DNA from 3 places in the Pseudomonas sp. S2_A10 genome. Region 2 is predicted to be linked to each of the others. Evidence: riboswitches for the same ligand, from Rfam matches in the RefSeq annotation. Region 2 holds a riboswitch; each other region holds the start of a gene.
The links. Region 2 has a riboswitch for cobalamin ahead of AB4N41_RS23615 (ABC transporter substrate-binding protein). Riboswitches for the same ligand answer to the same signal wherever they lie in the genome.
Positions count from the first base shown of each region.

Region 1: linked by a shared signal. The riboswitch ahead of cobO (cob(I)yrinic acid a,c-diamide adenosyltransferase) and the one ahead of AB4N41_RS23615 (ABC transporter substrate-binding protein) in region 2 are both predicted to bind cobalamin.
Region 3: linked by a shared signal. The riboswitch ahead of AB4N41_RS20365 (CbtB domain-containing protein) and the one ahead of AB4N41_RS23615 (ABC transporter substrate-binding protein) in region 2 are both predicted to bind cobalamin.

Region 1 is NZ_CP162773.1:3,722,971-3,730,386, reverse strand. It holds gene bluB (5,6-dimethylbenzimidazole synthase) at 1-233, opposite strand, end outside; gene AB4N41_RS16825 (cobyrinate a,c-diamide synthase) at 230-1,612, opposite strand; gene cobO (cob(I)yrinic acid a,c-diamide adenosyltransferase) at 1,609-2,220, opposite strand; cobalamin riboswitch at 2,304-2,533, opposite strand; gene AB4N41_RS16815 (hypothetical protein) at 2,696-3,280, shown strand; gene AB4N41_RS16810 (PQQ-dependent sugar dehydrogenase) at 3,347-4,660, shown strand; gene AB4N41_RS16805 (C40 family peptidase) at 4,788-5,324, opposite strand; gene AB4N41_RS16800 (C40 family peptidase) at 5,540-6,157, opposite strand; gene hda (DnaA regulatory inactivator Hda) at 6,349-7,053, opposite strand; gene AB4N41_RS16790 (AI-2E family transporter) at 7,260-7,416, opposite strand, start outside.
Region 2 is NZ_CP162773.1:5,286,925-5,294,340, forward strand. It holds gene AB4N41_RS23600 (ABC transporter ATP-binding protein) at 1-397, shown strand, start outside; gene map (type I methionyl aminopeptidase) at 601-1,392, opposite strand; gene AB4N41_RS23610 (ParD-like family protein) at 1,389-1,616, opposite strand; cobalamin riboswitch at 1,826-2,017, shown strand; gene AB4N41_RS23615 (ABC transporter substrate-binding protein) at 2,158-3,171, shown strand; gene AB4N41_RS23620 (FecCD family ABC transporter permease) at 3,168-4,184, shown strand; partial or broken gene AB4N41_RS23625 (ABC transporter ATP-binding protein) at 4,277-4,945, shown strand; gene metE (5-methyltetrahydropteroyltriglutamate--homocysteine S-methyltransferase) at 5,155-7,416, opposite strand, start outside.
Region 3 is NZ_CP162773.1:4,532,053-4,539,468, forward strand. It holds gene AB4N41_RS20340 (fatty acid cis/trans isomerase) at 1-1,238, shown strand, start outside; gene nfuA (Fe-S biogenesis protein NfuA) at 1,342-1,926, shown strand; gene cobM (precorrin-4 C(11)-methyltransferase) at 2,071-2,817, opposite strand; gene AB4N41_RS20355 (cobalamin biosynthesis protein) at 2,896-3,309, opposite strand; gene AB4N41_RS20360 (CbtA family protein) at 3,306-4,007, opposite strand; gene AB4N41_RS20365 (CbtB domain-containing protein) at 4,019-4,216, opposite strand; cobalamin riboswitch at 4,340-4,558, opposite strand; cobalamin riboswitch at 5,433-5,644, shown strand; gene cobW (cobalamin biosynthesis protein CobW) at 5,744-6,808, shown strand; gene cobN (cobaltochelatase subunit CobN) at 6,812-7,416, shown strand, end outside.

The DNA.
Region 1 (7,416 bases), 1.6 Mb from region 2:
CGCTCTTCTTCCACCAGATCGCGGATCTGCCCGCGCAGAGCACGATCGCTGATGCGGATGAAGCGCCAGGGCTGCATCAGACCGACGCTCGGCGCTTGATGAGCGGCTTCGAGCAGACGACGCAGCAGTTGCGGCTCGACGCTGCCGCCGGTGAAGTGGCGCATGTCGCGGCGCTCGGCGATGGCCTTGTAGACCGCTGCGCGTTCGGCTTCGGAGAATGTGTTGTCGGTCATGGCCCTTTCGCGAGCAGGCTCGCTCCCACAGGGTTCAGGTCATCCATTGTGGGAGCGAGCTTGCTCGCGAAGGCGGCCTCACGATCTGGCGCAAACAATGCCGCAATCGCAGTCGGATTCGATGGGAAATAAAAGTGCACGTACGACGCCGTCATCCGCCCCTCGCGATAAACCGCCTCAGCGCCGCGCCCGCCATTGGGACTCAGCCCACGGGCAATCGGCGTCAGCGCTGTGGTGGTCAGGGAATGATGATAGGTATGCCCACGCAACTCCCCTTCCGGCAATTCAACCGCCTGCAACGCCAGCGCCGCCAGACGCTTCTGCATCACCGCCTCGCCCTTGAGCAAACCGACCAGCTCAGCACGGGTGCCTTCCACGTCAGTCAGCGAATCAAGCAGGTAAAGCATGCCGCCACATTCGGCGAGCAAGGGCTTGCCCGCCGTATGGTGCGCGCGGATCGCCGCCAGCATCGAGGCGTTTTGCGCCAGCGCGACGTGATGCAACTCTGGATAGCCGCCCGGTAGATACAGGCTGTCCGCCTCGGGCAATTGCGTGTCGCGGATCGGCGAGAAGAAGCGCAATTCGGCGCCCATCGCCCGCAGCAGATCGAGACTGGCGCCATAGGTGAAGGCAAAGGCTTCATCGCGGGCAACGGCGATGCGCACACCTTTTAATAGAGGCTCGGCGGCGATGATCTCAGGCGCGGCGAATTCTACGGCGGGTGGCAGCGCGACCTCGCAACTGCTGGCCAGCGCATCGGCGGCCGCGTCGAGGCGCAGATCCAGATCATTCAATTCGCTGGCCTGAACCAGGCCGAGGTGGCGGCTCGGCAATTCGATACCGGTTTCGCGGGACAGCGCACCGTACCAGCGCAGACCTTCGGTGAGGCTGCCTTCGAGTAATTGCGCATGGCGCAAGGTGCCGACGCGGTTGGCCAGCACGCCAGCGAACGGCAAGTCCGGCTGATACTTCGCCAGGCCCAGCGCCAAGGCGCCAAAGGTCTGCGCCATGGCGGTGCCGTCGATCACGCCGAGCACCGGCACACCGAAGTGGCGCGCCAGATCAGCGCTGGACGGCGTGCCGTCGAACAGGCCCATCACGCCCTCGATCAGAATCAGGTCGGCTTCGGCGGCGGCTTCCCACAACAGCCGGCGACTTTCCTGCTCGCCGACCATCCACATGTCCAGTTGATACACCGGCGCACCGCTGGCGCGCTCGAGGATCATCGGGTCGAGAAAGTCCGGGCCGCATTTGAACACGCGCACCTTGCGCCCTTGGTTGCGATGCAGACGGGCAAGTGCGGCGGTGACGGTGGTCTTGCCCTGACCGGAGGCCGGCGCGGCGATCAACACCGCCGGGCAGTGACGTGGTTGCTTCAAAGTTCGACGCCTTTCTGCGCTTTGATCCCGGCCTGGAAGGCGTGCTTGAGCATGCCCATTTCGGTGACCGTGTCGCCCATCTCGATCATTTCCGGCTTGGCGCCGCGACCGGTGACCACCACGTGCTGCATCGGCGGACGCGCCTGCAAATCGCTGAGCACCTGATCGAGATCGAGGTAGCCGTGCTTGAGGGCGATGTTCAACTCATCGAGCACTACCAGACCGATCGAAGGGTCGCGCAATAATTCGCGGGAGACTTCCCAAGCGGCGGTCGCCGCGGCGATATCGCGCTGACGATCCTGGGTTTCCCAGGTGAAGCCTTCGCCCATGACGTGGAAACGCACTTGCTCGGGGAAGCGGCGGAAAAACAATTCCTCGCCAGTGCTGTTGCGGCCCTTGATGAACTGCACCACGCCGCACTGCATGCCGTGGCCCATCGCGCGGGCGAGCATGCCGAACGCCGAGCTGCTCTTGCCTTTGCCGTTGCCGGTCAGCACCAGCACCAGGCCACATTCGTCGGGCGAGTTGGCAATGCGTTCGTCGATCACGGCTTTCTTGCGCTGCATGCGCGCCAGATGGCGTTCGTCACGCTCGGGGGAATCAGTCATGGGGGGAGCTCTCCGTTGAGGCTGGATAACGGCGGGCAGGCACAAGAATAGACGGCAAAAAGCCTGGCATCGCCCACCGTGATGCCGCTGAGATGGATCAGGCCGGTCTCCGGGCTCATGAGCGGCGTTTCGCCGGACTGCGCGCCTTCCCGCTTCTTTCGAGGCAGTGGCTCAAGGCGCAGTTTTCACTCATTTACCGTTGCGGGGGCAGCGCCGGGATCGTCGTGGCTTCGCTTGAAGACCACCCTCACCGGCTTCCCTGTTTCACTCTGTCGACGCGGGGCCACAGAGCACCTGAAACAAGCGGCGAAGGTTAGAGGGTTGGGGGTGGAGCGTCAATTGAAGAGGCGCTTTGCGCGCGAATAACTGCCGTTGATCCATTGTGCAGCGGCAATCTTGTGCCAGACTGCGACAAGTGATATCAAAGAGCCATGCTTTTCCCGAAAAGCCCACTACAACAATAAGGATGACGACGATGCAAGGCATGATCATCAGCAACCCGCGCCTGGAATTCCTGCGCCCGCTGCTGGAACGCTGGTTTGACTGTATCGATCGCTACAACACCGTACGCGGCGACAACGACACGCCATATTGGCACGACGAGAAAGCCAATCTCGGCCTGCTCGCGGCAGCGGCGTGGATGGCTGAAATGGTCACGCTGAACGACACGGCCACGCGCAAACAGAACGAAGAAGGCGAACGCAATGCTCGCGCCGACCTGCTGATTGCCGGCGCCGAAGACCGCGCGTTCATTCAGGCCACGCAACGCTGGCCACGGGTCAACAACCTCAACCTGACCCAGGCACTGCTCGACGTCACCGCTGATGCCAAGCGCATCAGCTACGCCAGCGATCTCAAGCTCGGCTGCCTCTTTGTTGCTCCGCAAAAAGCCCAGCACAGCGCCAGCCCTGAAGAACTGCAGGACATGGTCGACGACCTGCAAAAGGAACACACCTGCGCCGTGGCCTGGTATTTCCCCTACGCCTATCGCAAATTGCACAGCGACGCGGGCAACTATCATCCCGGCATCGCCGTGCTGTTCAAGGAAGCCCGCGGTTGAGCAGTTGAACCATCGGGCCTGCGCCCTCCTCTATGTTTAGGAATGCATTCATAGGGAAGATCAGCAATGCGCAAGGCCCAACTCGCTCTTATCATCGCCGTCGCTGGCGGGCTCGCCGCCTGCGGTGAAACCTCCAGCCTGCAAGTCTCCGACGGCACCGGCCCGTCACCGAAACTGCCCGAACCGAACAAGACGCTGATACCGACAGTCAACATCGCCCCGGCGGTGGGCTGGCCGGACGGCGCGAAACCGATCGCAGCGGCCGGCACCCAGGTCGCCGCGTTTGCCGAAGGCCTCGATCACCCGCGCTGGCTCTACGTGCTGCCCAACGGCGATGTGCTGGTGGCGGAAACCAATGCGCCGCCCAAGCCCGATGACAGCAAAGGCATTCGTGGCTGGGTGATGAAGAAAGTCATGGGCAAGGCCGGCGCCGGCGTGCCCAGCCCGAACCGCATCACCCTGCTGCGTGATGCCGACCACGATGGCGTCGCGGAAACCCGCACGGTGTTCCTGCAGAACCTCAACTCGCCGTTTGGCATGACGCTGGTTGGCAACGATTTGTACGTAGCCGACACCGACCGCCTGCTGCGTTTCAACTACGAGCCGGGCGCCACCGAGATCAAGACCCAACCGATCAAAGTCGTCGACTTGCCCGGCGGCACGCTGAATCACCACTGGACCAAAAACGTCATCGCCAGCAAGGACGGCAACAAGCTCTACGTCACCGTCGGCTCGAACAGTAACGTCGGCGAAAACGGTCTGGATCAGGAAGAAGGCCGCGCGGCGATCTGGGAAGTGGATCGTGCGACCGGCAATCACCGGATCTTCGCCTCGGGCATCCGCAACCCTAACGGCCTTGCCTGGGAACCCACCAGCGGCGCCTTGTGGACAGCGGTCAACGAGCGTGACGAAATCGGCAGCGATCTGGTGCCGGACTACATCACCTCGGTCAAGGACGGCGGCTTCTATGGCTGGCCGTTCAGCTACTACGGGCAACACGTCGATGTGCGGGTCAAACCGCAGAATCCTGATCTGGTGGCCAAGGCCATCGCTCCGGATTACGCGGTCGGTCCGCACACCGCTTCGCTGGGCCTGACCTTCGCAGAGGGCAACCGCTTGCCGGCGCAATTCAAGGAAGGCGCATTCATTGGCCAACACGGCTCGTGGAACCGCAAACCGCACAGTGGCTACAAGGTGATTTTCGTACCGTTCAGTGGTGGCAAACCGACCGGGCAGCCGGTGGATGTGCTGACCGGCTTCCTCGACAAGGACGAGAACGCGCTGGGCCGCCCGGTGGGCGTGGTGATCGATCAGCAAGGTGGCTTGCTGGTGGCAGATGATGTGGGCAACAAGGTGTGGCGCGTTTCTGCCAGCAAGTAAGTTAAGCGCGAAGCAAAAAATGTGGGAGCGAGCCTGCTCGCGAAAGCGGTTTATCAGTCAAATCATTGTCAACTGACACTCCGCCTTCGCGAGCAGGCTCGCTCCCACATTTAGTTATGCATACGCACTAGGGGTTATGCGCCAGCTGCCCCGGCTGCAACACCCGCTTGGCGCTCAGATACGCCTTCTGCCAATAGGCCTTCGACAGGCTATCGAGCTTGACCGTGCCGCCCGTGGCCGGGGCATGCACGAAGCGCCCTTCCCCCACGTAAATCCCCGCATGACTGACCTGCGAGCCGCCATTGGTGGCGAAGAAGATCAGGTCGCCGGTTTGCAGGCCTTCCTTGCCGACATTCGGCGCCTGCATGACGATCATTTCGCGGGTCGAGCGTGGCAGCGAAATTCCCGCCGCGTCCCGGTATACGAAACCGATCAGACCACTGCAATCGAAACCGGAATCCGGGGTGTTGCCGCCCCAGCGATACGGCGTACCGACCAGGCCGAGGGCACGGAACAACACGTCTTCAGCAACGGGGGAAAAAGCCTGGGAGGGAGCGAACACGATCGGCGCGCGAACCACGGGGGCTGGCGGCGGTGTGCGGCTGGCGCAGGCGCTGAGCAGCGCGGCGCAAAGGATTAAGGTGAGGCGGGCCGACATCGTCATAAGCAGAACATCCTGATCTGGCTGCGGCTTTCTCTGCCGAATGGACAGAAACAAAACCGCCTGCGTCATCACGCAGGCGGTTTGCCATCAATATAGATTCAGGATTCTAGCGGCTACGCGGCAAACTTCAAGTAAGACTTTAACTTCACCTTGTAAAGTTTAGGTCTACTCCGTTGCCGTGCCGTTTTGTCGCCGCGAACGCAGCGACATGCAGGTTACTTGCGAGCGGTGACCACGGTCGGCGCCATGGCGAGTGCACGCTTGGCTTCGATGAAGGTCTTGCTCCAGTAGCTGTCACCCAGGCTGTCGATGCGAACACCGCCGCTGCGACGACTGCTGGAGTGGATGAACTGATTGTCACCCAGGTAGATCCCGGCGTGACTGACACGACCGCGACGACCATTGGTGGCGAAGAACAGCAGATCCCCCGGTTCAAGGTTGCTGCGCGAAACCAGTGGCGCATCAACGTTGATCATTTCGCGAGTCGAGCGCGGCAGGTTCATGCCCGCCTCTTCGCGGAACAGGTAACCGATGAAACCGCTGCAATCGAAGCCGGCTTCAGAGGTACCGCCGAAACGGTAACGGGTACCGATCAGGGACATGCCGCGTTCGAGGATGCTGTCAGCCAGAACAGGAAGCTGATAAGGCTTGCTGCCGTTGAACTGGTTGAGTTCTTTTTCGGTGTCCAGCTCTTCCTGGTAAATAACGGAAGACTGGGCGGTAGCAGAATTCTTGACCTGTTGCGGCGGCTCTTGAACCGGAGAATGAGCAGCACAACCGAATAACAGGGTAACGAGTGCGAGAGGCACGAGGGGTGCGAAGCGCTTTAGCATGGGCACGACCGTGGCTGATAGTTGTAAAGAAGCCGAGACTATGCCCGCTATCGTCCTCATTTGCAAATTCAATCGAACTTTATGTGACTTCCCGGTTTCGCGTTTACATCTAAGCGCGTAACTCGTCTGGCCGGTGAATCGGCGCAGGGACGCGGGTTTTTTGGCGCCTGAAAGCTGGCAAAAGCCCACTACTACCAGCCAAGAGTTTCCTTGAGGAAGGGAATGGTCAGCTTGCGTTGCGCTTGCAGGGACGCCTGATCAAGCTGCTCGAGAAGATCGAACAGCGCGCTCATGCTGCGCGTGCCGCGAGTGAGAATGAAGTGCCCGACTTCATCGGTCAGGTGCAGACCGCGACGGGATGCGCGCAATTGCAGCGCACGCAATTTGTCTTCATCGGAGAGTGGGCGCATCTGGAAGATCAGCGCCAGGGTCAGGCGCGATTTCAGGTCGGCCAGCTTCACTGGCAATTCGCGCGGCGAAGTGGACGCGGCGATCAGCAGGCGCCGGCCGCTGTCACGCAGACGGTTGAACAGATGAAACATCGCCTCCTCCCAGTCCGCCTTGCCAGCAATCACCTGCAAGTCATCCAGGCAGACCAGTTCGTACTGTTCAAGGTTGTCGAGGATTTCCACGCCGCGGTCCATCAACTCGGCCAGCGGCAGATATACCGCCGGTTCGCCCATCTGCTCGAAGCGCAGGCACGCGGCCTGCAACAGATGCGTGCGCCCGACGCCGTGTTTGCCCCACAGGTAGATCAGGCTCTCCGTCCACCCGGCGTCGGCTTCGCAGAGACGCTCGACATAGCCGAGTGCAGCGGCATTGGCGCCTGGGTAGTAGTTGATGAAGGTGGCGTCGTCACGCAGACGCACACCTAGGGGCAGCTGAATCGGTTTCATGCTGACTGAACAGTTCTCAAAGGAACCGTTAGTGGCCTCTGTGTAAAGTTGGCGAAGTTTATACCCGTGAGGCTGAGCGCACAATGCGACAGACCCCAAGCAAAATCAAAGGTTTGCGTTGACGCAGCGGTTTGATGACAGATTCTCTGGCGCCCTCGCTCGAACGAAACGCGGCAGCCCGGCCAAGCGCCGGGCCGCCCGCGCCATCACAGCTCAGGTTCGTCAACGCCGCTGTAGATCCCGGAGTCCTTATACAAGTCGTGGACATGACGCACCAGCACCATGATCACCGCCGCCACTGGCAACGCCAGCAGCACGCCGGTAAAACCGAACAGCTCGCCACCCGCGAGGATCGCGAAGATC
Region 2 (7,416 bases):
CAAGCTCAAGGCGCAAGGCAATGCAGCGGCGAGTTTCGAGGGCCAGTCGTTGTCGATTCGGCTGACGTCCGGGTTGCACACTGATCAGGATGTGCTGCTGATGGTGCGTCCGGAAAAGGCCTTGGCGCTGAGCACGCAGCAGGCGCTGGATGAGCCGCTGGCAGCGGGCTGGAATGAGGTGTCGGCGAACGTTGTGGAGGTGCTGTTTCTCGGTGAAAGCCAGACGTGCAGCGTGGTGACTGCGGGCGGGACGTCGATGACGGTGAAAGCGCTATCGGCAGCGGGCATGCCGCTCAAGGCCGGCGATCCGGTACGGGTGCGCTGGGCGACGGCGGATGCTTGTGTTTATACCGAGTGGACCGAGAGCGATTTGAACAAGGCTGCCGGTGCTCACTGATTGCGCTGAGTCAGTTGGATCTACCCCCTCACCCCAGCCCTCTCCCCCACGGGGGGCGAGGGGGAAAGGGAGCCGATCTTCATGCTGTTCAAAATGTAAGTTCGACTCGGTATCGCACGTCGGCGTATCTCGCAACAACACCTCGGTCAGTCCCCTCTCCCATTGGGAGAGGGCTAGGGTGAGGGCAAGCAGGCGACACGGTATTAGCCAATGGCCCGGTACCCTTCAATCTCATCCGGCCAAGCCGTCAGCAATTCAAACCCGCTCTCCGTCACCGCGACCATATGCTCCCACTGCGCCGACAAGGAGCCATCCTTGGTCAGCACCGTCCAGCCATCCGGCATGTTCTTGACATGGCGTTTGCCGGCATTGAGCATCGGTTCCACGGTGAAAATCATCCCGGCCTTAAGCTTCAGCCCTTGATTGGGAAAGCCGTAATGCAGGATCTGCGGTTCGTCGTGATAGACCTTGCCGATACCGTGGCCGCAGTATTCGCGCACCACGCTGAAGCCCTCCGCCTCCGCCAGGCTCTGGATCGCGTGGCCGATATCGCCCAGTGTTGCGCCCGGTTTCACTGCACGGATGCCCGCGCACATGGCTTCGTAGGTGGTCTTGATCAGGTGCTGCGCTTCGGGAGTCGCCTCGCCCACCACATACATGCGACTGGTATCGCCGAACCAGCCGTCCTTGATCACCGCGATGTCGAGGTTGACGATGTCGCCGTCTTTCAATGGAGTACCCGATGGAATGCCGTGGCACACCACATCGTTGACCGACGCGCAGACGGTTTTCGGAAAGCCGTGATAACCGACGTTGGCTGGCACCGCCTTCTGCACGTTGACGATGTAATCGTTGCACAGTCGATCCAGCTCATCGGTGGTCACGCCAGCCTTCACATGCGGCACCAGCATTGCCAGCACTTCAGCGGCGAGTTTGCCGGCGGCGCGAGATTTTTCGATGTCGGCCGGGGTGTTGATCTTGATCTGGTTTCTCATGCGCTGACGGCTTCCTGAGTCAGTTGTTGCAGATCCAGCCCACCATTCTGTTCGGCGCGGATCAGCAGGCGGCAAATGGCGCTGTGGTCGAGGTTGGGATGCAGCTCGGCGAGCATGCCGATGCGCATCCAGTGCTCGGCCTGCGCGTTGATCGAGCGGCTGAGGGCGTTGCTGGAGATGCGCAGGTTCTCGTGCATGTCCTCTGAGATTTTTACGATGCCCATATATGAATCCGATACGATGTGTATATGGAACGTATATTAGCCAAGCTTACCCTCGGATTGCAAACGCTTCGCCACGCAAACACGCACCCGTGTAGGAGCTGCCGAAGGCTGCGATCTTTTGATCTTGCCCGTTAAAGACCAGATCAAAAGATCGCAGCCTTTGGCAGCTCCTACCAAAGCAGATTCGGCTCCCCATCAGCGGCCTGATCGACTACCATGCCCGCGCCGGTTTCCACACGGAATTAATAGGGAATCCGAGATGCTCCACGCATCAATCGGAACTGCCCCCGCAACTGTAGGTGCCGAGCCTGCTCCTCGACTGCCACTGGGTGAACCCCGGGAAGGCCGGAGCGTGGCGATGACGCATCAGTCAGGAGACCTGCCGGCACAGTGACTGACCAACCGGCGGGGTGTCCGGGAAGGACATCGTGCCGTGCGCATTTTCCCCGTGCCGGCCTTGCGTAGTTTCCACGACCGCGCCCGAGGTGTGTTTCCAAACCGTACCCGCCCGCTCCCGTACGGTTCCCCTGGAGACTGCCCCATGCTGCTGCCCCGCGTTGCCACCCTGCTCACCGCTCTGAGCCTTTGCCCCCTGGCGCAAGCGGCGCCGACTGCGTATCCGCTGACCGTCGAAAACTGTGGCAGCAGCCTGACCTTTCAACACGCGCCTGCGCGCACGGTGACCATTGGCCAGGCCGGCACGGAAATGCTCTACGCCTTGGGTCTGGGCGACAAAGTCGTCGGCACTTCGCTGTGGTTCAACGATGTGCTGGGCACATACAAAGCACAGAACGACAGGATCGAGCGCCTCGCCGACAACGAGCCGAGTTTCGAAGCGGTGATCGCCAAACGCCCGGAGCTGGTTGCCGTCGAGCTGGAATGGATGGTCGGCCCGCAAGGCGCGGTCGGCACCCGCGAGCAGTTTCATGAACTGAAGATTCCGACCTATCTGCTGCCCTCCGATTGCGAAGCCAAGGACAACCTCGTCGGTTCGGACGGCACGCGGCTGGCGCCGTTTCGCATCGACAGCATCTACAAAAGCGTGAGCCAACTGGCGGCGATTTTCGACGTGCAGGCGCGTGGCGAACAGCTCAATGAGCAGCTCAAAGCCAGCCTCGCGCAATCGATCGCCACCGCGAAAAACCAGCAGCGCAAAGACGTCAGCGCTCTGGTGTGGTTCTCCAGCGCCGAGATGGACATCGAGCCTTTCGTGGCCGGGCACAAAGGCGTTCCCGATTTCATGCTCAGCACCCTCGGCGTGCGCAACGTCGTCGAGTCGGATGAAGAATGGCCAACGGTCGGCTGGGAAACCATCGCCAAGGCCAACCCGACGTTTCTGGTGATCGCGCGCATGGATCGTCGACGTTTCCCGGCGGACGACTATCAGAAGAAACTCGCCTTCCTGCGCAGTGATCCGGTGACGCGCAACATGGACGCGGTCAAGCACAACCGCATCATCATCCTTGACGCCATGGCCATGCAGGCCAGCCTGCGCACCTTCGACGGCCTCGCACAACTGGCCAGCGCGATCAACGGCTACGACCTGTCGCCATGAGCAGACGCCTGATCCGTTTGCTGCTGGTGCTGTTGACGCTGTCGGTCGCGCTGATCGGCGGCGTGGCCATTGGCGAGACTTCGATCGAGCCGAGCGTGGTGTTGCAGGTGCTGGCCAACAAGCTGTGGGGCGCCGGTTATGTGCTCGACCCGATCGACGAAGGCATTGTCTGGAACTATCGCCTGACCCGCGCGCTGGTCGCGGCGGCCTGCGGCGCCGGTCTGGCGACCTGTGGCGTAATCCTGCAGTCGCTGCTGCGCAATCCGTTGGCCGATCCGTATCTGCTGGGAATTTCTGCTGGCGCCTCGACCGGCGCGGTGATGGTCGCCCTGCTCGGCGTCGGTGCCGGGGCGATTTCATTGTCGGTCGGTGCTTTTGCCGGCGCGGTGACCGCTTTCGCACTGGTGATCCTGTTGGCGCGAGTCAGCGGCTCGGCCAGCGGCACCGGGCAGATCATTCTGGCCGGGATTGCCGGCTCGCAGCTGTTCAACGCCCTCACCGCTTTTCTGATCACCCGCTCGGCCAGCTCGGAACAGGCGCGCGGGATCATGTTCTGGCTGCTCGGCAATCTCGGCGGCGTGCGCTGGCCGTCGGTGTGGCTGGCGGTGCCGGTGGCAGTGTTGGGGTTGGTTGTTTGTCTGTGGCATCGCCGGGCGCTGGATGCGTTCACCTTTGGTGCGGACTCGGCGGCGTCTCTCGGCATTCCAGTGCGACGTGTGCAAATTCTGTTGATTGGCTGCGCCGCGCTGGTGACGGCGGTGATGGTGTCGATTGTCGGCTCGATCGGCTTTGTCGGTCTGGTGATTCCCCATGCCGCGCGGTTGTTGCTCGGCACCGGCCATGCGCGTCTGCTGCCGGCCAGTGCGTTGGGCGGCGCAGTGTTTCTGATCGCCGCCGATGTGCTGTCACGCACCCTGATCAAGGGTCAGGTGATTCCTGTCGGCGTGATTACCGCGCTGGTCGGCGCGCCAGTGTTCGCGCTGATTCTGGTGGGCCGGAGATCGGCGCGATGAACACGGTTCTGAGTTGTGCGGGTGTGGGCTTCAAGGTGCGCGGTGCCGAGTTGCTCAATGGTGTCAGCCTCGATGTCCAGCGCGGCGAGACCCTGGGCATTGTCGGGCCGAACGGTTCGGGTAAATCCACGCTGCTGAAACTGCTCGCTGGCCTGCGCGAACCGAGCGCAGGTCAGGTGCAGCTCGACGGTCGGACGCTGGGCAAGATGTCGCGGCGCACTATCGCGCAGACGCTCGCGGTGGTTGAGCAACAGGCCGATACCGACGATGGCATTCGCGTGTTCGACGCGGTGGCGCTGGGGCGGACGCCGTGGTTGTCGGCGCTGCAACCATGGTCGCCGGCCGATGACGCCATCGTCGAGCAAGCGCTGGTCGACGTCGACGCCGTGCACCTGCGCACCCGCCTCTGGCGCAGCCTTTCCGGCGGGGAACGCCAACGCGTGCACATCGCCCGCGCACTGGCGCAGCGCCCGCAGATCCTGCTGCTCGACGAGCCGGCCAACCACCTCGACATCCAGCATCAGTTGAGCATTCTGCAAGTGGTGCGCGCACTGCCGGTGACTACGCTGATCGCCCTGCACGATCTCAATCAGGCGCTCAAGTGCGATCGCCTGGGGGTGCTGGAGCGCGGGCGTCTGGTGGCACTGGGCGAGCCGCTGCACGTGCTGACGCCGGAGCGGTTACAGACGACTTTCGGGGTCAGGGCGCACTATCTGACAGACCCGTTCGATGGTGCGCCGATATTGCGCTTCCTTGCCTGATGCATGGGTGGCTGACACACCGCTTTCGCGAGCAGGCTCGCTCCCACAAAGGATTTGTGTGTTGCCGTGAATGACGGGGAGAACGCGAGTTCTGTGGGAGCGAGCCTGCTCGCGAAGGCGTCAGGTCATCCAACATGGTGTCGATTGACACACCGCTTTCGCGAGCAGGCTCGCTCCCACAGGGTTATGTATTCCAGGGCGGTAAAGGGTCAGGCCCACTCTTTGCGCAGTTGCCGCGCGGCGCTGACCATGTGCACCAGCGCCGCTTCGGTCTCTGGCCAGCCTCGGGTTTTCAACCCGCAATCCGGATTGACCCACAGCCGCTCCACCGGAATACGCTGCGCCGCTTTGCGCAGTAAACCGACCATTTCCGTCACATCGGGAATCCGTGGCGAGTGAATGTCGTACACGCCGGGGCCGACGTCGTTCGGGTAGGCGAACGCTTCAAACGCTTCGAGCAGTTCCATGTCCGAACGCGAGGTTTCGATGGTGATGACATCGGCGTCCATCGCCGCGATCGACTCGATCACATCGTTGAACTCGCTGTAGCACATGTGCGTGTGGATTTGCGTTTCGTCGCGCACGCCGGAGGCGCACAGGCGGAACGCTTCGCTCGCCCAGTGCAGATACGCCGGCCACTGCGCCCGGCGTAACGGCAAGCCTTCACGGAACGCCGCTTCGTCGATCTGGACGATTTTGATTCCCGCCGCTTCCAGATCATTCACCTCGTCACGGATCGCCAGCGCCAGTTGTCGTGCCTGCACTTCGCGGCTGACGTCTTCGCGCGGGAACGACCACATCAGCATGGTCACCGGGCCGGTCAGCATGCCTTTCATGACCTTGTCGGTTAGGCCTTGGGCGTAGCGGCTCCACTCGACCGTCATCGCCTGCGGGCGGCTGAGGTCACCGAAAATCACCGCCGGTTTGACGCAGCGCGAACCGTAGCTCTGCACCCAGCCAAAGCGGGTGAAGGCATAGCCGTCGAGCTGTTCGGCGAAGTATTCGACCATGTCGTTGCGCTCGGCCTCACCGTGCACCAGCACATCCAGGCCGAGGCGCTCTTGAATTTCCACCGCGTGGCGAATCTCCGTGTGCATCGCATCGGTGTAATCGGCCGCGCTGAGCTTGCCTTGCTTGTAGGCCTGACGCGCCAGACGGATCGCCGCCGTTTGCGGAAACGAGCCAATGGTGGTGGTCGGGAATAACGGCAGGTCGAGCTTGCCGCGCTGTTTGGCAATACGCTGGGCAAACGGCGATTGGCGTTGCGCATCCTTGGCAGTGATCGCCGCGACCCGCGCTTGCACCGCCGGTTTGTGAATACGCGGCGAGGCAGCGCGGCTGGTCTGCACCGAACGGCTTTGCGCGAGGGCACGCAGTACCTTCGGCGCTTCCGGCTCGCTGACCGCTTGAGCGAGCACGGCGACCTCTTCGCACTTCTGCACGGCGAACGCCAGCCAGCTTTTCAGTTCGGCATCGAGCTGGTCTTCGCGGCCCAGATCAACCGGGCTGTGCAGCAATGAACAGGACGGTGCTACCCACAATCGATCACCCAGACGCTCATGAGCATGGCGCAGCGTCGCCAGCGCGTTTTGCAGATCGCAGCGCCAGACGCTCCGACCGTTGACCACACCCAACGACAGCACCTTATAAGCCGGCAGACGATCCAGAATGGTCGGGTACTGATCCGGCGCGCGCACCAGATCGATGTGCAAGCCATCGACAGGCAGGTTCGCCGCCAGACCGAGGTTTTCTTCCAGGCCACCGAAGTACGTGGCGAGCAGTTTTTTCAGCGGATCGCGCTGGATCTGGTTGTAGGCGCGCTCGAAGGCATTCTTCCAGTCCTGCGGCAAATCGAGCACCAGAATCGGCTCGTCGATCTGCACCCACTCCACACCCAATGCCGCCAGCCGCGCGAAGATCTGGCCGTACAGCGGCAGCAGGCGATCAAGCAAATCGAGCTTGTCGAAATCGGCGCCTTTGGTTTTACCCAGCCACAGATAGGTCAGCGGACCGATGATCACCGGTTTGACGTTGTGCCCCAGCGCGCGGGCCTCTTCGGTTTCCTCAAACAACTGCTCCCAACCCAACTGGAAGTGCTGGTCGACACTGAATTCCGGTACCAGGTAGTGATAGTTGGTATCGAACCACTTGGTCATTTCCTGAGCATGGCCTTCGCCGCAGCAAGTATTGCTGACGCCTCGGGCCATGCTGAACAGGGTCTGCAGCGTGGCTTTGCCGTCGTGCGGACGGAAACGCTCGGGGATCACGCCGAACATCAGCGAGTGGGTCAGCACCTGGTCGTACCAGGCGAAATCGCCAACCGGCAGCAAGTCGATGCCGGCGTTTTTCTGCAAGTCCCAATGGACCTTGCGCAGCTCACGCCCGACGTCACGCAGGCCCGCCTCGTGCAGTTCTCCTTTCCAGAACGCCTCTTGCGCTTTCTTCAGTTCGCGATCGCGACCGATGCGCGG
Region 3 (7,416 bases), 750 kb from region 2:
TCCGCACCTTCATTCGCGGGCCGGTGTGCCGTGGGCAGATCGCGACCGACGTGATCCGCGACAACTTCTGGGCGCTGTTCCAGGCGCCGGAACATGATCTCTACATCACCGACCCGAACTACCGTGGCCAGGCTACGCCGCTGCTGGCGATGCCGGGGCAGAACGACGATGTCGGCAGCGTGCTGAGCCTGTGGCGCAACTACCGCGACAAGCGCAACGAATACGAGGCACTGCGCCGCGACAGCTATGCCGATCTGCCGGCGCCGAGCTGGTCGACGCTGTGGGCCGGCAACGACAACGCCTTGCTGAGCATTTTCCGCCATTTCGACAGTGCTTCGGTGACCAAGGGGCTGATCGGTGAGGTGCCGCAAACCATGTGGCTGTTCGATTATCCGCTGCTGGAGCGCACCTATTACCAGCTCGCGGTCAATTTCGACGTGTTCGGCAACGTCTCCCATCAGGCGCAGACCCGTCTGTATTTCGACCTGATCCGTAACGGCGCCGAGCAGAACTTCCTGCGCCTGATGCCCGCTGACTCGCGCGAGGATTACCTCAACGATTGGTACCAGGACGGCGGCCAGTTCAAGATGTGGCTCGATTACGAGGCCATCGATGACGACAAACCGACCGCGCTCAAACTCGACGAAAAAGACCCGAAACACGATTTCGCCATGCAGTTGCTGGCGCGCTACGGTGATCTGAACGCGCGGCCGGACCCGATCAATCGCTGCGACGGCGCTTATTGCTCGCGACCGAATATCGATCCGGCGTTGCAGAACGCCGAGCAGGCCCTGAGCCGTCTGGCCTCGCGACCGGCCGCAGGGTTGAAAGTCATCGACCAGTTGCCCGAAGCGACCTTGCTGCGCGTCGAAACCGCCAGCGGCAAGCGCGAGGTCTACAGCGTGCTGCGCAACCGCGCGCACAGCAACGTGGCGTTTTTGCTCGGTGAGTCGCTGCGCTATCAACCGGGCCTCGACACATTGACGATCTCTCCGGGCGTGCTCAGCAGTTACCCGAACTTCATCTTCAACGTACCGGCCGAGCAGGTGCCGGCGTTCGTCGATGCGATGGAGAATGCCAAGGATGCCAATCGGTTCGACAAGATCGTCGAACGCTGGGGCATTCGTCGCAGTCATCCGCAGTTCTGGCTGTATTTCCACGATCTGAGCCAGTACATACACGAAACCGATCCGGTGGAAGAGGGTGTGCTGGATATGAACCGGTACGAGAACCTTTGAGCATTCGCAGGCATATGCCGGGATTCTTTCCCGACAAAAATACTAGGACTTTGTCAGCCGCGCCGATTGGCGTAAACTGCGCCCAAGCCTGCGAGGAGTTTTTATGACCGCTATTACCATTACCGACGCCGCCCATGATTACCTGGCCGATCTGCTCTCCAAGCAGAACACCCCGGGCATCGGCATCCGTGTCTTTATCACCCAGCCTGGCACCCAGTACGCCGAAACCTGCATTGCCTACTGCAAGCCGGGCGAAGAGAAACCTGAAGATACCGCGCTGGGGCTGAAAAGCTTCACCGCTTACATCGATTCCTTCAGCGAAGCGTTTCTTGACGACGCCGTTGTCGACTATGCCACCGACCGTATGGGCGGCCAGCTGACCATCAAGGCGCCGAATGCCAAAGTGCCGATGGTCAATGCCGACAGCCCGGTCAACGAGCGCATCAACTACTACCTGCAAACCGAAATCAACCCGGGGCTGGCCAGCCACGGCGGTCAGGTCAGCCTGATCGATGTGGTCGAGGACGGCATCGCTGTTTTGCAGTTTGGTGGCGGTTGCCAGGGCTGCGGCCAGGCCGACGTGACCTTGAAGGAAGGCATCGAGCGCACTCTGCTCGAGCGCATCCCGGAGCTCAAGGGCGTTCGCGACGTGACCGACCACACGCAGAAAGAAAACGCCTACTACTAAGGCGTTCGCTGCGAACATGAAAAACGGCGCCCCGTGAGCGCCGTTTTTTTATGGGTAACTTTTGCCGCCCCCATTCGCGAGCAGGCTCGCTCTCACAATTAAATGCAATCACCTGTGGGAGCGAGCCTGCTCGCGAAGGCGTCTTCAAGGGCGATAAAGATGCGCATGCCCGGCGCGATACAACGATGATTCGCCAAACACCTCGCTGCCCAGCACCCTGCCAACCAGAATCAGCGCCGTACGCCGAAAGCCTTTGGCCTCGACCTTGTCGGCAATGTCCGCCAATGTACCTACCACCCAGTCCTGATCCGGCCATGTCGCGCGGTGAATAACGGCAATCGGGCAGTCCGCGCCGTAATGCGGCAGCAGTTCGACCAGTATCTTTTCCAGATGATTGACCCCCAGATGAATGGCCATGGTCGCGCCGTGCTGCGCCAGGCTCGCCAGTTCTTCGCCGGCGGGCATCGCGGTCTTGTCGGCGTAACGGGTCAGGATCACGCTTTGCGAAATGTCCGGCAGGGTCAACTCGGCGCCCAGCAGCGCTGCGCATGCCGCTGTGGCGGTCACGCCCGGAATGATCTCGAAAGGAATGTTCAGCTCACGCAAGTAGCGAATCTGCTCACCAATCGCGCCGTACAGACCTGGATCCCCCGAATGCACACGGGCAACATCCTGGCCTTGGGCATGGGCAGTCCTGATCAAATCGATGATCTGTTCCAGATGCAGTTCAGCGCTGTTGACCACGGTTTCGGCTTGATGACCTTCCAGCACCGCTGCGGGTACCAGCGAGCCGGCATAAATGATCACCGGGCAGCTGCGAATCAGCCGTTGGCCTTTGACGGTGATGAGTTCCGGGTCGCCTGGGCCGGCGCCGATGAAGTAGACGGTCATCGTTGAATCCTTGTGAAGAGGCGCAGGCACACTGCAGATGAAGCGTGCTCATGATCAATGGCGGGGATTATCGGGATTTTATGCAGCGCCGGCCAATGCCAGCGTGGCCTGCGCATATTTCTGCCGGGGAATCAGCAGTTTCGCCGGCGCCTGAATCAACTGCTCGGCCAGCGCCAGCGCGGCGCTTTCCGCCACGCCGTAGCAGCCGGTGCGCTCAAAGGCGATTTGCGATTGATGGCTGAGGCGCTGCTGATAGGGCGCCAGCTCGGCACTGTTGAAATACTGCAGCGGCAGATTCAATTGTGTGGCCAGTTCCAGCAACCCCGGTTCGTCGCGCTTGAGATCGATACTCGCCAGAGCCTTGACCGCTCGCAGCTCGATGCGGTGCGCCTGCAATGCTTGATCAAGTAACGCACGCAGCGTACTGGCCGGACAGCCGCGCTGGCAGCCAAGGCCGACCACGAAGGTCGGCGCTGCGCGGTCATCGGTCATGCCTGATATGGGCCTGCGCTTTTGCGGCGGAACAACCAGGCACTGATCAGGCCCAGAGCCAGCCAGAACGCGACGTTGGTCAGCTGCGAAGCGATTTTGAACTGGGTTTCCAGTGCCTCTGGAGCGAGCATCGAATGCACCTGCGGTTGCGGCGCGCCGATCACATGCGGCACGGCGAGAATCGCTACACCAAGAAGCTTCATCAGCCAGTGACGACTGAAGGCGATCAGTGCCAGGCCGACGGCGGTCGAAGCGGCAGTGCCGATCCACCAGATCTGCCGCGATGCCAGATCGGCAGCCGCAGTGCCCGGCAATTCAGGTGGCAGGCCCAAGGTCGGCGCGAGAACGAACGTGGCGTAACCGGCCAGACCCCAGAGCAGCCCTTGCGAGGTCTTGGTCGGCGCGCGCAAGGTGTACAGGCCGGCGAGCATCAAGGCGAAACCCACTGCCACCACCAGATTACCGCCAGTGGTCGAGACCACGCGCTGCCAGCCGTCTTCCGGCTCCCAGGCTTCGCCATCATGGCTGTGGGCGGCGGTGCCGGCGGCGTGTTCGTGGACTTGCGCGACCGGTTCGGATTTCTCGAAGGATTCGGCCTGCAGAATCAACGGTGATACCCAGAAACTCTGCAGCAGGGTCAGCAGCAGGGCGGCCAGCAAGCCGGTGAAGCCTGCGGTTTGCGCGATACGCTTGATCATTTCGGCAGGCCTCAGTGGCACGGGAACGCGGCGCTGTGGCGGGTATCGTGGGCGGCGTTGTGCACCGCTTCGATGTGCGAGAAACCGGCGAACCAGACCAGGCTGGCACCGAGGATCGAGGCGAAGAGGGCGGCGGCGACGCGTTGGCCGAGTGTGGTGCTGCTGGAGATGTGGTCAGTGTGGCTGACGGTGTTACTGATGATCGACATAGCGCTTCCCTCTGAAATGTCAGCGGGTAAACAGAGCGCATGAAAATCCCTGCGGGCCGGGCACGCAGGAATTTCGAACAGCGCCCGCCCACCGCGGGTTTGTTTGTGTTCAGCGGCGCTTGCGCGCGCTGGGTGTTGCGGGCCGGTCTCCGGGCTCGCGAGGGGTTGGCTGGTCGCCGACCTGCAAGCATCACCTTCCCATGCCGGGGCACAGTGGATCTGACGCTTCGCTCGCTTACCGTTGCGGGGGCAGCACCGGACTGACATGGCTTTGAGTAAAGCACATGATTCACCGGTTTCCCGTTTCACCCTGTGAAGGGCACCCGTAACAAGGTGTGCAGGAGAACATGGGTTTGGGTTTTTAGTCAATTTCCGGGAGTTTTCGGTACTGCGATGTGGGCATTTTTCTGATGTTTTTGTGTGTATATCCGTTGCTGCGGGTGTTGCTGATTACGGTTTCGCCCTTACGGCGAGGCACTTTTTCCAAACGCCGAAAAAGTACCCAAAAAGGCTTGCTCCTACGTTCGGCCCTCGCAGGCTCGGGTTCCTTCGCTCCGGGACTGATCCGGGCGCAGCGGCTCCGGTTTGCTTCGCTGCACCTACACTCGCTGTGTACGACTGCGTCGTACGGTCGCTGCGCTCCCACGCCCGGATCAATCCCTCCACTCAGCCTTCCGACGTCGCCGGTGGATCAAGATCAAGAGCACTCGAGCTTGCGCTCATTGTTGAGTGGGGCGGCTGCGCTGCTTTACTTTTGCTTTTGTGGGAGCGAGCCTGCTCGCGAAGGCGGCCTGACAGCCGACCTGTTCTTGAGCTGGTGCGCGATCCAACTGTAGGAGCTGCCGAAGGCTGCGATCTTTTGCTTTTGCCTTTGCCTTTGCTTTTGCTCTGGCTTTTGATCTTTTGCCCCTTCGGCAGGCTTCGTTACGGGATCGATCCGGGGGTGGGAGCGCAGCGACCGTGCGACGCAGTCGTACACAGCGGAAGGAGGTGCAGCGAAGCAAACCGTAGCCGCTGCGCCCGGATCGGTCCCGTAACGAAGGTACCCCGAGCCCCAGCGAGCGGGCCGTACGCCGGGGCAAAGCCTTTTGGTTCCTTTTTGGCGTTTGAAAAAGGGACTCGCTGTAAGAGCGAAACCATAAGAAGCCGTTACCGCAGCAACGGATATGCCCCCGAACTCAAACTCAACGCCCATTGACCCACGACGGACCCATGCGTAGCCTTGCGCTTTCGAGGTTCTTCGGCACTCGCCGAAGCTAAGAAGGGAACGCGGTCAAAGCCGCGGCTGCCCCCGCAACTGTGAACGGTGATGTTCGTTGCCACGCCACTGCCAGCTCAACCGATGAGCCAGCGGGAAGGCGCAATGGACGCCAGGCCCAACGCCTGAACGCCGTCAGCCAGGAGACCTGCCTCGTCACAGATTCTCACTACAACCGGGCGGGGTGATCCGGTGGCGAATGCTTCCGGCGTGCATGCGCGCTGCCGGTTCTCGTCCCGTATGCCCGCCGCTTGCCAAAGGGCATACCGATGAAAACACTGGCCAAACTCCCCGTCACCATCGTCACCGGTTTCCTCGGTTCGGGCAAAACCACGCTGCTGCGGCACATGCTCGACAACGCTCAGGGCCGGCGCATTGCGGTGATCGTCAACGAGTTTGGCGAGCTGGGCATCGACGGTGAAATCCTCAAGCAATGCACCATCGGCTGCACCGAAGAAGAGGCCAGCGGCCGCGTTTATGAGCTGGCCAACGGCTGCCTGTGCTGCACCGTGCAGGAAGAATTCTTCCCGGTGATGCGCGAGCTGGTTGCCCGTCGCGGCGATCTCGACCACATCCTTATTGAAACCTCGGGCCTAGCCCTGCCAAAACCGCTGGTGCAAGCCTTCCAGTGGCCGGAAATTCGCAGTGCCTGCACCGTCGACGCAGTCATCACCGTGGTCGACAGCCCGGCCGTCGCTGCTGGCACCTTCGCCGCGTTCCCGGATCAGGTCGATGCCCAGCGCAAACTCGATCCGAACCTTGATCACGAGTCGCCGCTGCATGAACTGTTCGCCGATCAACTGGCCAGCGCTGACCTGGTGATCCTCAACAAAGCTGACCAGACCAGCCCGCAAGACCTGGCTCGCGTACGCGCTGAAGTAGCCGAAGAGCTGCCGCCAGCGGTAAAAATCGTCGAAGCCAGCAATGGCCGCCTGCCGCTCGACGTGCTGATCGGTCTCGGTGCCGGCTCTGAAGAGCATATCGACAGCCGCCACAGCCACCACGATCACCACCATGACGGTGATGACGACGACCACGATCACGACGCCTTCGATTCGATCTCCATCGAATTGCCGCAAGCCGACGAAAGCCTGCTGCTCGATGCGCTGACGCAACTGGTGGTGCAGCACGGCATCCTGCGGGTCAAAGGCTTCGCGGCGATTCCGAACAAGCCGATGCGCCTGTTGATCCAGGGCGTGGGCACGCGTTTCGACAAGCATTTCGACCGCCAGTGGGGTGCCGACGAAGCGCGGGTGACGCGTCTGGTGCTGATCGGTCAGGAGCTTGATGCGGCACAACTCGAAGCGCAATTGCGCGCTGCGCTCAGCGTTTAAGCCATGCACCTGCTCAGGACCCAGCCCGGCGGATTCGTCTCGGACGACAACATTGCCGACCTCGGACAAACCCCCGCCGAGCTGGTGATCCTGTGCAGCGGCGATTCCAGCCTGGCGCTGCTCGCCGAGGCTGCGCAGCAACTGCCCGATGATTATCCGAGCCTGCGTCTGGCCAACCCGATGCAGGTGCAGAATCATGCCTCGGTCGATCTGTATGTCGACGAAGTGCTGCGCCACGCCAAGGTCATTCTGATCTCCCTGCATGGCGGCATTGCCTATTGGCGCTACGGTGTCGAGCGGCTGGTCGAGTTGTCCGAACGCGGCGTGCAACTGATTCTGGTGCCCGGCGATGACCGCCCGGATCCCGAACTCAGCGACTTGAGCACGGTCAGCGCCGAAGTGCGCGATCGACTCTGGCAATTCCTGCGTCAGGGCGGCATGGGTAACGCGCTGGATTTCTTCCGTTGCCTGGGCAACCAATGGTTCGCCCGCGATTACCCGTGGAGCGAGCCGCAAACCCTGCCGCGCACGGCGATTTATCACCCACAGAAAAACAGCGCTGCCCTGAGTGACTGGCAAGCCGAATGGCTGCCCGATCAACCGGTGGC